Regions from separate parts of the Pseudomonas aestiva genome, predicted to be linked through region 1. Evidence: predicted binding sites of a transcription regulator. Region 1 holds the regulator's gene; the other holds the start of a gene.
What was found. The regulator FliA, encoded in region 1, starts transcription of late flagellar genes. The targets are predictions, from matches to a motif close to CTAAAGTTTNNNNNNNNNNNGCCGNTAA.
Positions count from the first base shown of each region.

Region 1 (7,885 bases):
GCCGGAATCGTCCACCACCAGTACTTTTACCGGCATACGTTGAAACTCCTAACTGGGGCGGCGCAGGCCGCCCGATGGCGCCAGGCCCAGGGCCCGACGCCGCTCGTATCGGGCCGACTCAGAGTCCGCGACGGGCGTAGCGCTTGAGCATGCTGGGCACATCGAGGATGAGCGCGATGCGCCCGTCGCCGGTGATGGTCGCTCCGGACATGCCGGGCGTTCCCTGCAGCATCTTGCCGAGTGGCTTGATGACCACCTCTTCCTGGCCCACCAGCTGATCGACCACGAAGCCGATGCGCTGGGTGCCCACCGAGAGGATCACCACATGCCCTTCCCCCTGCTCCACATGGGCCGCATTGGGCACCAGCCAGCGCTTGAGGTAGAACAGCGGCAGCGCCTTGTCGCGCACCACCACCACTTCCTGGCCGTCCACCACGTTGGTGCGGGACAGGTCGAGGTGGAAAATCTCGTTGACGTTGACCAGCGGGAAGGCGAAGGCCTGGTTGCCCAGCATCACCATCAGCGTCGGCATGATCGCCAGGGTCAGGGGCACCTTGATGACGATCTTGGAGCCCTGGCCCTTGGTCGAGTAGACGTTCAGGGTGCCGTTGAGCTGGCTGATCTTGGTCTTGACCACGTCCATGCCCACGCCACGACCGGAGATGTCGGAGATCTCGGCCTTGGTGGAGAAACCCGGGGCGAAGATCAGGTTGAAGCACTCGGTCTCGGTCAGGCGATCGGCCGCGTCGCGGTCGAGCAGGCCTTTTTCCACGGCCTTGTTGCGCAGCAGATCCGCGTCCATGCCCTTGCCGTCATCGGAGATCGACAGGAGGATATGGTCGCCTTCCTGCTCGGCGGAGAGCACTACACGCCCCGCGCGGGACTTGCCGTTCTCTTCACGTTCGGCCGGTCCTTCGATGCCGTGGTCGACCGCGTTGCGCACCAAGTGCACCAGCGGATCGGCCAGGGCCTCGACGAGGTTCTTGTCCAGGTCGGTTTCTTCGCCGACCAGCTCCAGATTGATCTCTTTCTTCAGGCTGCGCGCCAGATCGCGGACCAGGCGCGGGAAGCGGCCGAAGACCTTCTTGATCGGCTGCATCCGCGTCTTCATGACCGAGGTCTGCAGATCGGCGGTGACCACGTCGAGATTGGACACGGCCTTGGCCATGGCCTCGTCGCCGCTGTTCAGGCCCAGACGCACCAGGCGGTTACGCACCAGTACCAGCTCGCCGACCATATTCATGATCTCGTCCAGCCGTGCGGTATCGACCCGCACGGTGGTCTCCGCCTCGCTGGTGGGACGTTCGGCGGGCGCTGCCGCTGCCGGCTTGGGCACCGCGGCCTCGGCAACCGGAGCCGGTTTCGGCGCGGGTGCAGGTGCAGGCTGAGGCGCAGCTACCGGTGCCGGCGCAGCAGCAGCAGGTGCGGCTACAGTGTCGGCAACTGCCGCGGGACCACTGAATCTGCCCTTGCCGTGCAATTCGTCGAGCAGGGATTCGAATTCGTCGTCGGTGATCTCGTCACCACCCGCCGCCGCCGGAGCCGCTGCAGCCGGGGCTGCTGCGGCCGGTGCCGCGGCCTCGTTCGCGACGAACTTGCCCTTGCCGTGCAATTCGTCCAGCAGGGCCTCGAATTCATCGTCGGTGATGTCATCACCGCTTGCGGCAACGGCAGCAGGCGCTGCGGCAGCAACCGGCGCAGCGGCCGGCGCGTCATGGAACTTGCCCTTGCCGTGCAACTGATCAAGCAGGGCTTCGAATTCGTCATCGGTGATGTCGTCACCACCGGCGGTCGCAGGCGCTGCCGCTGCCGCACTCGGCTCGCTACCCAGGGCATCGAGCAGATTCTGGAAATCGGCATCGCTCAATTCCGGCTCGGCAGCTGCAGCAGCAGCGGCGGGCGCCGGTGCCGCGACCACCGGAGTGGCAGCTACGGGCGCAGCCGCTACCGGCGCCGGTTCGCTGCCGGCCGGATCGGCCAGGCGGGCCAGCGCCGCCAGCAACTCGGGCGAGGCCGGGGTCGGCTCTTCGCGTTCCCGAACCTGACCAAACATCTCATTGACGGAATCCAGCGCCTGCAGCACCACATCCATCAGTTCGGCATCCACGCGGCGTTCGCCCTTGCGCAGGATGTCGAAAACGTTTTCCGCGATATGACAGCACTCGACCAGGGTATGGAGCTGCAGGAAACCGGCACCGCCCTTTACGGTATGGAAGCCACGAAAAATGGCGTTCAGCAGATCCATGTCATCCGGACGGCTTTCCAGCTCGACCAATTGTTCCGACAACTGTTCGAGAATCTCGCCGGCCTCTACCAGGAAATCCTGGAGGATCTCTTCATCGGCGTCGAAGCTCATTCCTGCACTCCCCAAGAGGGTCTGGGTCAGAAGCCCAGACTGGATAGAAGATCGTCGACGTCGACCTGAGCGGCCACGACGTCTTCACGCTTATCGGCATGAATCTGCGGACCTTCACCCTTCATCGTCTTTTCTTTTCGATTCTGTTCGATCAGCGCGCTGTGATCGTGACTGAAGCCGGTATAGCGATCGACCTGGCTGGCCATCATCACCAGCTTGACGAGGTCTTTCTCGATCTGCCCGACGAGATTGACCACGCGCTTGATCACCTGACCGGTAAGGTCCTGGTAGTCCTGCGCCAGGAGGATGTCGTTGAGCTTGGCCGACAGTTGTTCGGCACTGCTCTCGCTGTGGCTGAGGAAGGCATCGACGCGCTTGGCCAGCTCGCGGAATTCGTCCGCGCCCATTTCCCGGCGCATGAACTTCTTCCAGTCGGCATGCACGGCACGGGCTTCGTCGCCGAAGTTGCCCACCAGGGGCGCGCTCTCCTCCACCAGATCCATGGTTCGATTGGCGGCGTTCTCCGTCATCTTCACCACGTAGGAGAGACGATCGGTGGCATCGCTGATCTGGGAGACCTCTTCGCCGGCCATGCCGCGCGGATCGATCTCGAAGTTGACGATGGCGTTGTGCAACTCGCGGGTCAGCTTGCCGACTTCCTGGTAGAGCCCCCGGTCACGCAACTGGTTGAGTTCATTGATGACATGCACCGCCTGGGTGAAGTCGCCACTTTCCAGGCATTTCACCAGCTCCTGGGCGTGCTGTTTTAGATTCGACTCGAAGTCGCTGAAGCTGTTGGTGCCAAGCTGATCCATAACGTCCCCGCGGCTTTCTTCAGCCGTTCACCCGCTCGAAGATCTTGTCGATCTTTTCTTTCAGCACCTGGGCGGTGAAAGGCTTGACCACATAGCCATTCACGCCGGCCTGAGCGGCTTCGATGATCTGCTCACGCTTGGCCTCGGCGGTCACCATCAGCACCGGCAGGGTCTTCAGGCGCGCATCGGCGCGTACCTGGCGCAGCAGGTCGATGCCGGTCATGCCGGGCATGTTCCAGTCGGTGACGAGAAAATCGAAGTTGCCGCTCTGCAACATCGGCAGGGCGGTGTTGCCGTCGTCTGCTTCGGCGGTATTGGTGAATCCCAGATCGCGCAGCAAATTCTTGATGATGCGTCTCATCGTGGAAAAATCATCCACGATGAGGATTTTCATGTTCTTGTCCAAGTCGACCTCCGTCCTAATCCGCACACACGCCGCAAGGCGCGCCTAAGCAATCGTAGTAGCCTGAGTACCAGCCGGTTAACGCGAACGCCATTCCGCCAGCCGCGCCCGCAGGCGTGCCGCGCATTGACTGTGAAGTTGGCAGACGCGTGACTCGCTCACGCCCAGCACCTCGCCGATTTCCTTGAGGTTGAGTTCCTCGTCGTAATACAGCGAGAGCACCAGACGTTCACGCTCCGGAAGATTGGCGATGGCGTCGGCCAGGGCCTTGCGGAAGCGCTCGTCTTCCAGACCGCGACCGGGTTCGAGTTCATGCGAACCGCTCTCCTCGAGCCCATGCTCACCACCCTCCATGAGGTCGTCGAAACTGAACAGGCGACTCCCCATGGTGTCGCCAAGGATGCCGTAGTACTCATCCAGACTCAATTTAAGTTCGGCCGCGACTTCGGAATCTTTAGCGTCGCGACCCGTGCGCGCTTCCACGGCGCGAATGGCGTCGGTGACCATGCGCGTGTTGCGGTGCACCGAGCGCGGCGCCCAGTCGCCCTTGCGGACCTCGTCGAGCATGGCGCCGCGGATGCGGATGCCGGCGTAGGTCTCGAAGCTGGCGCCCTTGCCGGCGTCATATTTGCGCGAGGCCTCCAGCAGACCGATCATGCCGGCCTGCATCAGGTCCTCGACCTGCACGCTGGCCGGCAGACGCGCCAGGAGGTGGTAGGCGATGCGTTTCACCAACGGCGCGTAGCGGTTGATGAGTTGCTCCTGCTGGGTACGTTCCGAGGTTTTGCTGTACATGCGAAGCCCGCTGGATGCTGTCATGCGTGGGTACCGATGGCTGGTTGCACAAGGCGCTCGACAAAGAACTCGAGATGGCCGCGCGGATTGGCGGGCAACGGCCAGCCATCGACTCTCTGAGCTACCGCACGGAAGGCCAGCGAGGCCTTGGCACGCGGAAAGGCTTCGAACACGGGGCGCTGTTTCTGTACGGCTTTGCGCACCGCCTCGTCGAACGGAATGGCGCCCACATACTGCAGGGCGACATCCAGGAATCTGTCGGTCACCTTGGTCAGCTTAGCAAAGAGATTGCGACCTTCCTGGGGCGTCAGCGCCATGTTCGCCAGAACCCGGAAACGGGTGACGCCATGGTCGCGATTGAGCAGCTTGATCAGGGCGTAGGCATCGGTGATGGAGGTGGGCTCGTCGCACACCACCACCAGGACTTCTTGGGCGGCGCGAACGAAGCTGACCACCTGGTCGCCGATGCCGGCAGCGGTATCGACGATGAGCACATCGAGGTTCTCGCTGATGTCGCTGAAGGCCTGGATCAGACCGGCGTGCTGGGCCGGCGTCAGATTGACCATCGCCTGGGTGCCCGAGGCCGCCGGAACGATGCGGATGCCGCCCGGGCCGTGCAGCAGCACGTCGCGCAGCTCGCACTCGCCGGAGATGACGTCGGCCAGGGTGCGCTTGGGCGACAGGCCGAGCAGAACGTCGATGTTGGCGAGGCCCAGGTCGGCGTCGAGCAGCATGACGCGCCGCCCGATATCGGCCAGGGCCAAGGCCAGGTTGACCGACACATTGGTCTTGCCGACACCGCCTTTACCGCCCGTGACCGCTATGACTTGGACGGGATGCATGCTACCCATTGCCTGATACCTTTGATTGAAATCCGTCACACTTTAGACTAAGTGCATTTGGCGTGCCCAGGCATGCAATGCACCACTACCGTTCGTCTGCGCTAACCGGCGCGGCGGGCATTGCCTTGATACAGGCCGGCAAGCATGCCGGCCATGGTTTCTTCGCTCGGCTCCTCGGAGGCCTGCAGGCTCACCGCACGGCTCACCAGCTGGTGGCTGCGGGCCGGATGCAGGTCGTCCGGGATACGCGGGCCGTCGGCGATATAGGCCACCGGCAGACGCTGGCTGATGGCCAGGCCCAGGGCTTCGCCGAGGCTGGCGGCTTCGTCCAGCTTGGTCAGCACGCAGCCGCTCAGGCCGCAGCGCCGATAGCTGTGGTAGGCCGCCTTGAGCACCTGGCTCTGGCTGGTGACACCCAGTACCAGATAATTGCGAATCTTCAACTGGCGGTTGGCCAGGGCTTCGAGCTGCACCTTGAGCGCCGGATCATTGGCGGGCATGCCCGCGGTGTCGATCAGCACCAGGCGCTTGCGCGCCAGGGGTGCCAGCGCCTGGGCCAGGGACTGGCCGGGATCGACCAGGGTGACCGGCACGTCGAGGATGCGGCCGAGGGTCTTGATCTGCTCCTGGGCACCGATGCGGAAGCTGTCCATGCTGACCAGCGCCAGACTCTGGGGGCCGTACTTGAGCACGTAGTTGGCGGCGAGCTTGGCCAGGGTGGTGGTCTTGCCCATGCCGGCCGGACCGACGAAGGCGACAACACCGCCCTCCTCCAGGATCTTGGCGTCGGTGGTCTTGGCCAGCTGGGCGAAATTGGCCAGCAGCATGCGCCAGGCATGCCGCGGGTCCTGGATCTTGGCGACGCTGTCGAGCAGGTGGCGAGCCAGATCGGCGGGCAGGCCCATGCGCTGCAGACGGCGCCAGAGGCCGGCCTGTTGCGGACGGGTGGACTGCACCTGGGTCCAGGCCATGGAGCCAAGCTGGACTTCCAGCAGTTCACGCAGGCCACTGAGTTCGCTGCGCATGGCTTCCAGGGCGCGGCGGTCTTCCGGCGCGGCACTGGCGGCAGGCGCAGCGGCGGCGGTGGGCTGAGGGGCACGTGGCGGGGCGATCACCGGCTCGCGACGGCTGTCGGCGGCGCTGATGGCGCCCAGCAGCTGCTTGTCCTTCGGCGCGGCCGAGGGCACGCCCGGGGCGCGGATGCTGAGGTCGGCATGGGCCTGGGCGATCTTCGCATGGGTCTTGCGCAACTCCGCCTGCAGCTCCGCGTTGGGCGCGGCCGGTGCCGGAGCCTGGTAGTCCAGCGCCGCGGTCAGCTCGACCCCGCCGGCGACCCGGCGGTTGCTGAGGATGGCGGCATCCGGGCCCAGCTCGTCGCGTACCAACTTCATGGCTTGACGCATATCGGCAGCGAAGAAACGTTTGACTTGCATGATCTAGACCTCAGCCATTCTGGCCAACGGTAGCGACGATGGTGACCTGCTTGTTGTCCGGAATTTCCTGGTAGGCCAGTACACTCATGTTCGGTGCCGCCATCCGGGCGAAGCGGGACATCATCCCGCGGATCGCACCGGCCACCAGCAGCACCACTGGCTTACCCATCATTTCCTGACGCTGCGCTGCCTCGATAAGGGAACGCTGCAGTTTTTCAGCCATGCCAGGCTCGAGGAACATGCCGTCCTCGGCGCCTTGACCGGCCTTCTGCATACTACTTAGCAACATCTGTTCCAACCTTGGCTCAAGGGTGATAACAGGCAGCTCAGGCTCCATTCCCACGATGTTCTGGACGATCGCGCGGGACAGGGCGACCCGCACGGCACCCGCGATGGCGGCGGGATCTTGACTCCGCGGCCCGACGTTGGCGATGGCTTCGGCGATGGTACGGATGTCGCGGACCGGTACCTGCTCCTGCAGCAGCTGCTGGAGGATCTTGAGCAGGGTCGAGAGGGAGACGATGCCGGGCACCAGTTCCTCGGCCAGCTTGGGCGAACTCTTGGCCAGCACCTGCAGCAATTGCTGGACTTCCTCGTGACCGATCAGCTCGTGGGCGTGCTTGAAGAGCACCTGATTGAGGTGCGTGGCAACCACGGTGCTGGCATCGACCACGGTGTAGCCGAGGGATTGGGCCTGGTCGCGCTGGGTGACGTCGATCCAGACGGCCTCCAGACCGAATGCCGGATCCTTGGCGGCGACGCCGTTGAGGGAGCCGTAGACCTGACCGGGGTTGATGGCCAGTTCGCGATCCGGATAGATCTCGGCCTCGGCCACACTGACGCCCATCAAAGTCAGACGATAGGCGTTGGGCAGCAGGTCAAGGTTGTCGCGGATGTGCACCGACGGCATGAGGAAGCCGAGGTCCTGGGACAGCTTCTTGCGCACGCCCTTGATCCGCGCCAGCAGCTGGCCACCCTGGTTGCGATCGACCATGGGGATCAGCCGGTAGCCGACTTCCAGACCGACCATGTCCACCGGGGTCACGTCATCCCAGCCCAGCTCCTTGGCCTCGGCCGGACGCTGTACGGGGGCCAGGTCCTGCTGCTTCTTGGCTTCCACCTCGGCGGTCTGCTTGGCCTGGCGCTGGCGCTTGTAGATCAGCCAGGCACCGGCGGCGGCGCCACCGCCCAGGCCGAGGAACGGCAGGTGCGGCATGCCCGGGACCAGGCCCATGGCGATG
Region 1 is NZ_CP150916.1:3,283,263-3,291,147, forward strand. It holds gene AABM56_RS15240 (chemotaxis response regulator protein-glutamate methylesterase) at 1-36, opposite strand, end outside; gene AABM56_RS15245 (chemotaxis protein CheA) at 119-2,356, opposite strand; gene AABM56_RS15250 (protein phosphatase CheZ) at 2,383-3,171, opposite strand; gene AABM56_RS15255 (chemotaxis response regulator CheY) at 3,191-3,565, opposite strand; gene fliA (RNA polymerase sigma factor FliA) at 3,653-4,393, opposite strand; gene fleN (flagellar synthesis regulator FleN) at 4,390-5,220, opposite strand; gene flhF (flagellar biosynthesis protein FlhF) at 5,313-6,644, opposite strand; gene flhA (flagellar biosynthesis protein FlhA) at 6,655-7,885, opposite strand, start outside.

Region 2 (7,885 bases), 2.2 Mb from region 1:
CTGATCGACTCGCCCGGTATCCGCGAATTCGGCCTCAGCCACGTCAGCCGTGACGACGTCGAAGCCGGCTTCAAGGAATTCGGCGACTACCTCGGCCACTGCCGCTTCCGCGACTGCAAGCACGAGCGCGAACCCGGCTGCGCTTTGCTCGCGGCCCTGGAGCGCGGTGACATCCATCCGCAGCGGATGGCCAGTTACCGGCACATCCTGGCCAGCCTCGATGGCGAGTCACGCTACTAAGCAAAACGCCGGGCAAGCCCGGCGTTTTCTTGTATCAGTCGACGACCATCAGCCAAAGACGCGGAAGCGCTCGGCGTCGTCCATGAAGCCCTTCTCCGGGAAGTCGCCTTCGTTGGAACCGAAGGGCATCTGCGCGCGCAGATGCCAGGTCTCCGGCAGTTGCCACTCGGCGGCGGCCAGGGCATCGGGCAGCGGATTGTAGTGCTGCAGGCTGGCGCCGATGCCGGCGTTGGCCAGGGCCGTCCACACGGAGAACTGGGCGATGCCGCTGGCCTGTTCCGACCAGATGGGGAAGTTGTCGGCGTAGGCGGGATACTTGTCCTGCAGGCCGGCGACGACGTGCCGATCCTCGTAGAACAGCACGGTGCCGGCGCCGGCCGCGAAGCTGTTGATCTTGCCTTCGGTGGCGGCGAAGGCGTCGGCCGGAACGATCTGCCGCAGCGCCTGCATGACGAAGCCCCAGAACTTGTCGCTCTCGGCGCCGAACAGGATCACCGCGCGCGAACTCTGCGAGTTGAAGGCGGAGGGCGACAGCTTGACCGCTTCCTGGATCAGCGCGGTGACCTCGTCCTGGGCCAGTGGCAGGTTCTTGCCCAGCGCGTACTGGGTGCGACGGCGCTTGATGGTGTCGATAAAGGCGTTGCTCATCGGAAGGCTCCTGCAAGGGAATCGGAGATCGGGAGACCGCGCGCCAGGGCGCAAGGTGCCCGATCCAGCATGAAACCCCTGCAGCTTAACCAGCCTCGCTCAGGCCAACGGACGAAAAAACCGAACGCTAGCAGCGAATTTTCCTATCGATCACCGCGCCCGCTCAGGGCTTGCCCTGGATGACGCCGGCATCGAAGGCATTGACCTGCTGCTTGAAGGCCGCGTTGTTGACGGGTTGCGCCAGGTTGCCGGTGGCGCTGACGCCACCGCTGGAGACCCCGCCCCGACTGGCCGCCGGTGCGGCGCCAGCCGCGGGCTTGGGCGCCTGGTTGCCGCCGGCGCGGCCCTCGATGGCCTGCTGGGCCTTCTTGGTCAGCACGATGATGTCGATGCGGCGGTTGACCGGATTGAGCGGATGCTCGCGATCGAAGGGTGCCGAAGAGGCATAGCCGACGATCCGCGCCACCTGGTCTTCCGGATAGCCACCGGCGACCAGCGCCCGACGCGCGGCGTTGGCGCGACCGGCGGACAACTCCCAGTTGCTGAAGTCGCCCTTGCCGTTGTAGCGCGCCGCGTCGGTATGGCCGCTGATGCTGATCTTGTTCGGCACCTGGCGGATGGTGTCGGCCATGGCCAGCAGAATGTCCTCGAAATAGGACTTCAGCCGCGGGCTGCCGGAATCGAACATCGGCCGGTTGTCGGCATCGACGATCTGGATGCGCAGGCCGTCCTGGGTGATCTCCAGCAGGATCTGGTCCTTGAATTTCTGCAATTCCGGATTCTGCTCGATCTTGTTCTGCAGCTCCTGCAGCAGCAGCTCCAGGCGCTCCTTGTCGACCTGCTCGGCGATCTTTTCCGCCTGGCTCGGATCCATCTTGGCCTGACTGGCATCCTTCTGCTGCTGGGCCGCGTCGTTGGGCTGGCGCTTGTCGGACTGATCGGGCGCCTGGGTGGGATCGGGCGCGACACGGTTGGAATCGTTGGGGTCGGCGCGCTCCTGCACGTCCGGATTGACCTTGTTCTGGGTCGAATCCGGTTGCGCCTGGATCTCGGGATTCAGGGTGCGGTCAGGCGCCGGCGTCGGCGTGCCGCCCAGGTCGATGACATAGGGGCTGGCACTTTCGGTGAAGCCGATCGGATCCTGGAAGTAGCCGGCGATGGCCTTCTTCTGCTCCGGGGTGGCCGAGGACATTAGCCAGAGCACCAGGAAGAACGCCATCATGGCGGTGGCGAAGTCGGCGAAGGCGATCTTCCAGGCGCCGCCGTGGTGGCCGGCGGCGCTCTTCTTGATGCGCTTGACGATGATCGGCTGGTTGTTGTCCATCAGCTGCCCCGCATCGCCTGCTCGAGCTCACTGAAGGACGGCCGGTGCGCCGGGAACAGCACCTTGCGGCCGAACTCCACGGCGACGGTGGGCGGCATGCCGCTGGCCGCGGCGACCAGGCAGGCCTTGATGGCCTCCAGCACATTGAGCTCTTCCTTGGCGTCGTGCTCCAGGCAGGTCGCCAGGGGACCGAAGAAGCCGTAGGCGGCGAGAATACCGAGGAAGGTACCCACCAGGGCGGCGCCCACGTGGCCACCGATGGCCGCCTGGTCACCCTCGCCGAGCATGCCCATGGTGATCACGATACCCAGTACCGCGGCGACGATGCCGAAGCCGGGCAGGCCGTCGGCGACCCGCGATACCGCGTGGGACGGATGCTCCAGCTCTTCCTTGATGCCGGCCAGCTCCATGTCGAACAGGCCTTCCAGCTCGTGGGGGGCCATGTTGCCGGAGGACATCAGCCGCAGATAGTCGGCGACGTAGGCAGTCATCCGCTCATCCTTGAGGATGTTCGGGTACTTGCTGAAGATCGGACTGGCCTTGGGATCCTCGACGTCCGCCTCGATGGACATCATGCCCTCGCGCCGGCTCTTGTTGAGGATCTCGTAGAGCAGCTTGAGCACGTCCAGGTAGAAGGCGTGGGTGAAGCGATTGCCAAACATCTTCAGCGACTTCTTGAACACCTGCATGAAGGTGCTGCCCGGGTTGGCCTGCAAGAAGGCCCCCAGGGCGGCACCGCCGATGATCAGGACCTCGAGCGGCTGGATGATCGCAGCGATCTTGCCATGCGCGAGGATGTAGCCGCCGAGGACAGCCGCGAATATCACGATGATGCCGATGATTTTTGCCATGGTTGGGAATACTGTGTGCTAAGGAAAATTGAGCCGGGGATCTGCCCTCACGTCCCCTTTATCGGACCTGGCGCCCCGGACTGAAGGCCTTTCATCAAATTTCAAGGCGACCGTCGTATGTCCAGCCGCCCGAACACCGTCGAAGACTGGGTCAAACACCTGGAAGGCGTGCGCCTGCCGGTAGCCACCGCCAGCGCGGAGCGCCTGCGCCGCGCCCTGGCCGATGGCCGTCTGGCGTTGCATGAGATCGCCGAACGGCTCTGCGAGTCACCCCCCCTGGCGCTGGCCCTGTTGCGCGAGGCCAATCGCGGCCATGCCAGCCTCGGCGATCCGGCCGCCAGCCTGGAAGCCGTGCTCGGCCGCGTCGGTCTCGGGCCGGCGGAGTACCTGATCGCCCGCCAGCCGACTCTGTCCGAGGAGCGCCTGCCGCGTCCGCTGCGGCAGCTGTGCCTGGTCAGCCAGCACGCCATGACCCTCGGGCTGGGCCTGTTCGGCGTCCCCCTGGCGCGGCTGTGGCCGGACATCCGCCTGGCCGCCCTGCTCTTTCTGGCGCCGCTCTGGCCGCTGGCGACCCGCTATCCGGAACTCTTCGAGGAATGGGAGCGACGGGTGCTGGGCGAAGGCGAACCGGCGCTCAGGGTCGAGCGCGAATTGCTCGGCGTGCCGGCGATCCGCCTGTGCCAGGCACTAGCCCGTCACTGGCAGCTGCCCGAGTGGATCGTGGAAGGCTATCGCCTGCTGGACCAGGATCGCCGGCAGCTGGTCAGGGCGCTGCACATCGCCCATGGCGACGATCCCCTCGAACAGCAGCAGCGCCTTGACGACGACCCCAACCTGCGGCGCTGGCTGACCCATCCCGGCAACACCATCCTGCTGGCCAACGGTCTGGCGCTGGCCAGCCACCAAGCCTGGGACGGCCCCCACACCCTGCGCTGGCAGCGTTTCAGCGCCCTCTATCTGCAACTGCCGCTGGCGCGGGTGCAGAGTCGCAGCCACGAACTGGCGGTGCAGGATGCCCAGCGCCATGCGCGGCCCGGCCTCTGGCACCCGGCCGAGGGCCTGGTCTGGCCACCGGGCGAACGGCGCCTCAAGCCGGTGCCCCGGGTGCAGGTCGCCAGCGAAAGTCAGGCACAGCGCTGGCGCGGACTCTGCGAGCAGCTGCTGCACACGCCCAGCGCCTTCGCCACCCTGCCCCAGCTGTTCGATTGCGCTCGCCAGGCGCTGGTGGCCTGCGGTCTGCCGCGGCTGCTGCTGTTGACCCCGGATCGCAACGGTCAGAAGGGCAATGTCCAGCTGCACCATGGCCTAGACGACGCCCCCGGTCTGCAACTGGACATCGCCAGCCACCCGCTGCTGGCCAAGTTGTTCGGCAGCCCCGGCCAGTTGCGCATCGATGACGACAACCGGGCGCGCTTCGCGCCGCACCTGCCCGCCGATCTGCGCCGGCTGTTCAGCAACGAGCGGCTGTGGCTGCGCAGTCTGGGCTTTGGCGAACGGGTGGTGCTGGTGGCGATCCTGGACAGCGAACTGCAGCCGGCAGACCCGCGGCGCAGCGCTGCGCTGGACAAGACCTTCACCTGCATCGAGCGCGCCATCGGCACCTTTGCCAACCGTCCGCGGGCACGACCGACCTGACGCTGGCCGGTCAACCTCGGTACACTTCACCTTTGCTACGGACCGACGGGAAATCCGCGATGCCCTTTTCCGCCCTGCCCCTGGTGATCGAACCGGCCGATCTCGCGGCGCGCCTGGATGCGCCCGAACTCATCCTGGTGGATCTCTGCAGCGCCGCCCACTATGCCGAGGGTCATCTGCCCGGCGCGCGCCATGTCGCACCCGCGCGCACCCAGCTGGGCAGCAAGCCGGCGCCCGGCCTGCTGCCGGCCCAGGCGGACCTGGAACAGCTGTTCGGCGAACTGGGGCAACGCGAAGAAGCCGTCTACGTCGTCTATGACGATGAAGGCGGCGGCTGGGCCGGACGCTTCATCTGGCTGCTGGACGTCATCGGGCACGGCCACTATCACTACCTCAACGGCGGGCGCCAGGGCTGGATCGCCGCCGGCCTGCCGCTGAGCACCGCGGTCCCCACCACGGCCGGGGCCCCGGTCGCCCTGACCCTGCACGAAGAGCCCACCGCCAGCCGCGCCTATCTGCAGAGCCGGCTGGGCGCCGAGGACCTGACCATCTGGGACGCCCGGGGCGCCGATGAATACCGCGGCGAGAAGGTGCTGACCGCCCGTGGCGGGCACATTCCCGGGGCGATCAACTTCGAATGGACCGCCGGCATGGATCGCGAGCGCCAGCTGCGCATCCGCGAGGACCTGGCCACCGAACTGGAGCGCCTGGGCATCACCCGCGACAAGGAAATCATCACCCACTGCCAGACCCATCACCGATCCGGCTTCACCTACCTCGCGGCCAAGGCCCTGGGCTACCCGCGTGTCAAAGCCTATGCCGGCTCCTGGGGCGAATGGGGCAACCACCCCGACACCCCGATCGAATGATTGCCAAGGACCTCTCATGAAACTGCAAGACCGTCTGTTCATCCTCGCCCAGCACCTGCTGCCGCACCATCTGCTGTCGCGGCTGATCGGTGGCTTCGCCGAGTGCCGGGCGCCCTGGTTCAAGAATCTGCTGACCCGCTGGTTCGTCCGTCACTATGACGTCGACATGCGCCAGGCCCAGGTGGAAGACCCTACCGCCTACGAGAACTTCAACGCCTTCTTCACCCGCGCCCTGAAGCCCGGCGCCCGTCCGCTGCCGGCCGCAGCCGACGCGGTGGTCAGCCCGAGCGACGGCGCCATCAGCCAGCTCGGTCGCATCGAGCATGGCCGCATCTTCCAGGCCAAGGGTCACAGCTACAGCCTGCTGGAGCTGCTCGGCGGCGACGGCCTGCGCGCCGCGCCCTTCATGGGCGGTCAGTTCGCCACCATCTACCTGTCGCCCAAGGACTACCACCGGGTGCACATGCCGCTCACCGGCACCCTGAAGGAGATGGTCTATGTGCCCGGGCGCATCTTCTCGGTCAATCAGCTCACCGCCGAGAACGTGCCTGAGCTGTTCGCCCGCAACGAGCGGGTGGTGTGCATCTTCGACACCGCCGTGGGGCCCATGGCGGTCATCCTAGTCGGCGCCATGATCGTCGCCAGCATCGAGACGGTCTGGGCCGGTCTGGTCACGCCGCCCAGGCGCGAACTCAAGCGCTTCGCCTACGACGAGGCCGCGCGCGCACCCATCACTCTGCGCACCGGCGACGAGCTGGGTCGCTTCAAGCTGGGCTCCACCGCCATCGTGCTGTTCGGCCCGGAAGCGGTGAACTGGTCCGCTGAACTCGGCGCCTTGTCCACCGTCAACATGGGGCAACTGCTGGGCGTTCCGACCACGCCAGCCCCCTTGACCACCGTTTCCGAGCCAGGGCCTCTCGCCTAGATGCGCGGTTCACTGCCCATCGAAACAGGAGTGTGCGCGGCCAATGGATAGCAAAAGGCCACAGCTCATGTTGCGGGTACCGACACCCGATCAGCGCAGCCTGACGTTTTGTGACGCCACCCCGGCCGGCCTCAAGCGCTGGCTGGAGCAATTGCCGCGGGCCAAGCTGGGCGAATTCGCCCGGCTGCTCTACCAGGGTCTGCTGGAACTCAATCGGCTGATCCTGACGCCGGAAGCGCGTCTGCGCCTGCTCGAATCCCTGCGCCCGGACGTGCAGCGGGTCTGCCAGCTGCTGGAACGCCATGTGCTCAACCAGGCCATCGTGCTCGACGAGCGTTCGCGCAAGGTGGCCAATCTCTGCCAGGCCCTGCAGAACCTGCTGGCGGCCGGCTACAAGCTGATCGTGGTCGAGGAAAGCGATCGTGGCGAACGCAGCACGCTGCTGGCGACCGCCATCCAGCGTGCCCTGCGCGCCCTGCTCGGGCCGCTGATCCGCGCCGCCCAGCTCTACACCCCGGTGCACGACAATCTCTGGCTGGAGCTGCACCAGCTCTATCGGCTGGCGGTGACCACCGGCCTGCACAACCAGAAGATTCGCGATGAACTGCTGCCCGGCGACGGCAGCCAGACCATCACCCAGGCCTATGGCGCCGCCCTGCTGTTCGGCGCCGCGCGCTGCAACCAGTTGCGCCAGAGCCACATCGCCCAGCTGACCCTGCACCTGGACGACTGGGCCAGCCTGATCCGTCTGCAAGGCCCCGAGCAGAACGGCACCCTGATGGTGGTGGCGCCGCAGATCGACGCCCCGCCACGCTATCGCTCGCTGTTGCGCGAGGCCAATCTCAACGGTCTTCTCGGTCTCGCGCCGCAGCAGCTGGTGCAGGCCATCGAGGACTACCTGGCGCTGGCCCCGGAACAGCGGCCGCGGGCGCGCCTGCCGGTGCACGGCGATCTGTCCCTGGATCTGCTGCAACACCTGGTGGGGGCCTGGGGCCAGGAGGCGGATCGCGCCTTCCAGCGCATGCCCGGCCAGGGTCAGGTGCAGGTCTGCATCGGCATGAGTGCCCTGCACTATCAGCTCGCGGGTGGCCAGGCGTTCGCCGACACCCTGCGCCTGTCGGCCACGGTCGTGCCGGACGCCTTTGCGCCCAAGCCCAAGGACGACGTCTGGTCGCTGGCCTTCGATGCCGACACCCAGGCACCCGACGCCCTGGACTGGAGCGCCGAGAATCTGGAAGAGATCCACTACGACGTCCTGCCCGGTGACGGCGAGGCGGCCAGTCCGGCTTTTCCGATCCATGCGGTGCAGGTGGTCAACCACAGTCCGGGCGGCTATTGCCTGAGCTGGAGTGGCGAGGTGCCCGAGCAACTGCAGGCCGGCGAATTGCTCGGC
Region 2 is NZ_CP150916.1:532,831-540,715, reverse strand. It holds gene rsgA (small ribosomal subunit biogenesis GTPase RsgA) at 1-240, shown strand, start outside; gene AABM56_RS02545 (nitroreductase family protein) at 289-888, opposite strand; gene AABM56_RS02540 (flagellar motor protein MotB) at 1,052-2,212, opposite strand; gene motA (flagellar motor stator protein MotA) at 2,212-3,063, opposite strand; gene AABM56_RS02530 (HDOD domain-containing protein) at 3,181-4,698, shown strand; gene AABM56_RS02525 (rhodanese-like domain-containing protein) at 4,758-5,567, shown strand; gene asd (archaetidylserine decarboxylase) at 5,584-6,492, shown strand; gene AABM56_RS02515 (molecular chaperone) at 6,560-7,885, shown strand, end outside.
Region 2: a site for FliA is predicted at 3,122-3,149, ahead of motA (flagellar motor stator protein MotA). Genes of this name have one in related genera too.